Regions from separate parts of the Roseateles sp. FW301-B2 genome, predicted to be linked through region 2. Evidence: predicted binding sites of a transcription regulator. Region 2 holds the regulator's gene; the other holds the start of a gene.
The links. Region 2 encodes FNR, which switches genes on or off when oxygen is low (the NO sensors DNR and NnrR bind a similar motif). Its sites were predicted from a motif close to TTGATNNNNATCAA; they were not measured.
Positions count from the first base shown of each region.

Region 1: a site for FNR is predicted at 1,438-1,451, ahead of AC3WQY_RS08710 (hemerythrin domain-containing protein). Genes of this name have one in related genera too.

Region 1 covers NZ_JBYTBE010000009.1:119,459-121,845, reverse strand. Annotated here, with positions in the region: gene tkt (transketolase) at 1-1,370, opposite strand, end outside; gene AC3WQY_RS08710 (hemerythrin domain-containing protein) at 1,504-2,088, shown strand; gene murU (N-acetylmuramate alpha-1-phosphate uridylyltransferase MurU) at 2,118-2,387, shown strand, end outside.
Region 2 covers NZ_JBYTBE010000017.1:12,457-14,843, reverse strand. Annotated here, with positions in the region: gene hemN (oxygen-independent coproporphyrinogen III oxidase) at 1-313, opposite strand, end outside; gene fnr (fumarate/nitrate reduction transcriptional regulator Fnr) at 493-1,227, shown strand; gene AC3WQY_RS13165 (hypothetical protein) at 1,265-1,486, opposite strand; gene AC3WQY_RS13160 (hypothetical protein) at 1,626-1,880, opposite strand; gene ccoG (cytochrome c oxidase accessory protein CcoG) at 1,912-2,387, opposite strand, start outside.

The DNA.
Region 1 (2,387 bases), on a different contig from region 2:
ATGCGGATGGCATTGCGGCTGTAGTCGCTGAAGGTCAGGAAGGTGCCGCCGTAGGGGATGTAGCCACCATGCAGGGCCACGCCATTCATGATGGCGGCCATGCCGAACTCGCGCACGCCGTAGTTGATGTGGCGGCCGCCGTTCGAGGAACCATCGGCCTCCAGGCGGAAGGCCGGGGTGCTCTTGGTGTTGGTGAGGTTGGAGCCGGTCAGGTCGGCCGAGCCGCCCAGCAGCTCGGGCACGGCGGCGGTGAAAGCCTCCAGCGCCAGCTGGCTGGCCTTGCGGCTGGCCACGGTCTCGGCCTTGCCATGGGCGGCGATCACCGCGTCCACCGCGGTCTGCGCGAAGTTGGCGGGCAGCACGCCGGCCATGCGGCGCTGGAACTCGGCGGCCAGCTCAGGGTGGGCGGTGGCATAGGCGTCGAAACGCTCATCCCAGGCGGCCTCAAGCGTGGCGCCGGTGGCCTTGGCATCCCAGTCGGCATACACCTCTTGCGGGATCACGAAGGGCTCATGGGCCCAGCCCAGCGCCTCGCGGGTGAGCTTGATCTCCTCGCCACCCAGGGCCTCGCCGTGCGCCTTGGCGGTGCCGGCGCGGTTCGGGGAGCCCTTGCCGATGGTGGTCTTGGCGATGATCAGCGTCGGCATGTCCGTGCTCATCTTGGCCAGGCTGATGGCGGTGTCGACCGACTCCACATCGTGGCCGTCCACCGGGCCGATCACGTTCCAGCCATAGGCCTCGAAACGCTGGGCGGTGTTGTCGATGAACCAGGGCGCGACCTGGCCGTCGATGGAGATGCCGTTGTCGTCGTAGATCGCGATCAGCTTGTTGAGCTTCCAGGCGCCGGCCAGGGCGCAGGCCTCGTGGCTGATGCCCTCCATCAGGCAGCCGTCGCCCAGGAAGGCGTAGGTGTGGTGGCCGACGATGTCGTGGCCTTCACGGTTGAATTCCTTGGCCAGCATCTTCTCGGCCAGGGCCAGGCCCACGGCATTGGTGATGCCCTGGCCCAGCGGGCCGGTGGTGGTCTCGACGCCGGGGGTGATGCCCACCTCGGGGTGGCCCGGGGTCTTGCTGTGCAGCTGGCGGAAGGCCTTCAGCTCCTCGATCGGCAGCGCGTAGCCGGTCAGATGCAGCAGCGCATAGATCAGCATCGAGCCATGGCCGTTGGAGAGCACGAAGCGGTCGCGGTCGGCCCATTGCGGGTTGGCCGGGTTGTGGCGCAGGTGGCGGTTCCACAGCGCCACCGCGATCTCGGCCATACCCATGGGGGCGCCCGGGTGGCCGGAATTGGCCTGCTGCACGGCGTCCATGGCCAATGCGCGAATGGCGTTGGCCATCAGGGTGGTGTTGCGGGCAGCGGTATCGGCCATGGTGTGTGCGGGATGGAGTTGCGGGGGAAAACCCGGCATTTTACGTGCGTCCGCGGCGGCGCCAATCTTGATCCAGAGCAATGCGTCACGGCCCGCTAGGCTTCAACCTCTGGCATAGAACGGAGACAAGACCATGCAAGCCCTGACCCTCACCGTGATCCGCGACGAGCACCGCGCCCTCGCCGCGATGCTGCGCTCCATCCCGCTGCTGCTGGCCGAGCACCGCCGCCACAACAGCCTGCCGGACTTCCACGCCCTGCGCGCGATGCTGTTCTATGTGGACGAATTCCCCGAGCGCCTGCACCACCCCAAGGAGAGCGAGCTGCTGTTTCCCAAGCTGCGCGCGCGCGCCCCGGAAATCCGCGAGGTGCTGGACCAGCTGGACCAGGACCATGGCCGCGGCGAGCGCGCCATCCGCGAGCTTGAGCATGCGCTGCTGGCCTTCGAGATGATGGGCGAGGCACGCCGCGACGCCTTCGAGGAGATGGCGCAGCGCTATGTGACGGCCTATCTCAGGCATATGGAAACCGAAGAGCGCGAGATCCTGCCGCTGGCGGTCAAGATGCTCAGCCCGGCCGACTGGGCCGACCTCGACGAGGCCTTCGCCGCCAACCAGGACCCGCTCACCGGCCATGCCGCGGCCGAGGAATACCAGGCCCTGTTCCAGAAGGTGCTGGCGGCCGTGCCGGCGCCGATCGGGCTGGGGCCGGCGCTCTAGCGAGCCGCATCTCACTACACTCCCGGCCCATGCGAGCCATCATCCTCGCGGCCGGGCGCGGCGAGCGCATGCGGCCGCTCACCGACCACCAACCCAAGCCGCTCCTGCAGGTCGCCGGCAAGCCGCTGATCGTCTGGCATATCGAGGCCCTGGCGGCCGCCGGCGTGCGCGACATCGTCATCAACACCGCCTGGCTGGCCGAGCAGTTCCCGCAGCAGCTGGGCGACGGCAGCCGCTGGGGCCTGCGCCTGCATTACAGCGACGAGGCGCGCGACCATGGCGGTGCGCTCGAGACCGCC
Region 2 (2,387 bases):
CCATCTCCGTGACCAGCGCGTCCAGGTATTCGGCCGCCTTCTCATGGTGCTTGGTGATGACCTTGTTGCAAGCGCAGTAATAGCAGACCGACTCGCAGAAGGGGATGTGCACATAGATGGACAGCGGCGCGCCGCCGCCCACCACGCCGCCCTGGGCCCGCTGTTGCAGGGCCTGACGGTATTGGGTGGTGGTAAAGGCCTCGACGAAACGGTCGGCAGTCGGGTAGGAGGTGTAGCGCGGCCCGGAAACGTCAAAGCGGCGCAACACGTCTTCGGTGATGCCTGGCAGGGGTTCAGCGACTCTTGGTTCCATGGACCGTACTGTGCCAAGCCCGTTGACAGGGCGTTTGACTTGGGTCAATCTTGCAGCGCGAGCATAGAGAAAGAATGGCGTCAATCTTGAGGAGCATCATGTTCAACTCTATGCACACAGGCACGCCATCGGGTGCGGAATCCGCCCCAGCTCCGGGCCCAGCCACCATAATTCGCCACATGAATGCCAACCACGCCATCAAGATCGAGCCCTTCAAGGTAGCTTGTTCCAGCTGCAACCTGCGGGAGTTGTGCTTGCCCGTCGGCCTGTCCAAGGGTGACCTGGATCAACTGGACGCCCTGGTGGCCACACGCCGCAATGTCGAACGCGGCGACACGCTGTTCCGTACCGGGGACTCCTTCCAGTCGCTTTATGCGGTGCGCACCGGGTTCTTCAAGACCTGCGTGTCTTCCGAAGACGGGCGCGACCAGGTCACCGGCTTCCAGATGGCCGGCGAGTTGCTGGGGCTGGACGGCATCAGCAATGACCGCCACAGCTGCGACGCCGTGGCCTTGGAGGACTCGCAGGTCTGCGTGATCCCCTACAGCCAGTTGGAAGAGCTGTCGCGCGAATTCACCGATCTGCAGCACCAGTTCCACAAGATCATGAGCCGCGAAATCGTGCGCGACCATGGCGTGATGCTGCTGTTGGGCAGCATGCGCGCCGAGGAGCGCCTGGCGGCCTTCCTGCTCAACCTGACCCAGCGCCTGCAGGCGCGCGGCTTCTCGGCCTCGGCCCTGGTGCTGCGCATGACGCGCGAGGAAATCGGCAGCTATCTGGGCCTGAAGCTGGAGACGGTCAGCCGCACCTTCTCGAAGTTCCAGGAAGACGGGCTGCTGGAAGTGAAGCAGCGCCAGATCCGCATCATGGATCAGCCGGGGCTGCAGAAGCTGGTCAACAGCACCACCTGCTGAGCGCGGCCGCAAAGCCTCAAACGCCCGCCCAGGCCCGCTACTGAGGCGGGCTTTTTTGTTGCTGGGCCAGGTACAGCGACATCGCCGATGCGGCGCTGATGAGCAGCCAGAAGATCAGGAAGCTGAGCGTGTAGATGGCGGCGCGCGGCAGCGCCATCGGGGCCGCGCCGAACCAACTCAGATCGCTGGGGTCCACCACCGCGAACACCAGCGCCACGGTCACGCCGGCCATGAAGAAGGACGGCCAGAGGATGAACATGGCCGAACGCACCAGCCCCGGCCGGTCACCTGGCCTGCGCTCAATACCTGCTTCGTCCCCTGCTTCGTCCCCTGCTTCGTCCCCTGCTGCGTCCCCTGCTTCACCCATACGCGCCCCCTCGGCTTGTGAGTCTGCTGCGTCAGTGGCCGCCCGTCGCCGCATGGTTGCGGGCCTTGATGGCGGGCTGCAGGGCCGCGCCCTGCTCTTCCGCACTGTCGGCCGACAGGCGGGCTTTGGTCTCGATCACCGGATCCGGGAAACGGATCGCCAGCGTCAGCGTGGCGATGCAGGCGACGATCACCACCGACGGGCCGCCCACCACCAGCCACATCATGCGTTCGCGCCACCAGGGGGCGGGCTTGTCGGCCGGGGTCAGGTCTTGCTGCTTGCTCATGGCGTGCTCTTTCGGATGAATGGGCCGCCGCTCAACGCGGCAGCACAAAGGTTGATTTTTCCATCAGACTGCCGGCGTCGGTGCCCGGGCTGGCGAGGCGGCGGATCTCGAACTGGATCGGATGGGCGCCGGCGCCCTCGCTGGCCGCGACCTCGGGCGGCACGCGCAGCGCCACCGAGATCCAGCGCGCCTCGGCGGGTCCGACCGCAACGACGTCCACCGCGGGCTGCATGCGCAGGCCCAGCAGGCCGGAGGCCGTCAGCGTGAAACGCTGCTCCTGCTCGGTGGCATTCATGATCTGCAGGCGGTAGACGTTTTCCACATAGCCGTCCTCGACCTGCCGCGCCAGCGAAGCGCGGTCGCGCACCACGTCCACCTTGAAGGTGGTGCGCAGCGCGATGCTGGCCATCAGGGCCGCGCTGATGACGAAAAGGATGGCGGTATAGATCAGCACGCGCGGGCGGAACATGCGCGCCAGCAGCTGGCTGCGCGTCAGGTGCTGGGACA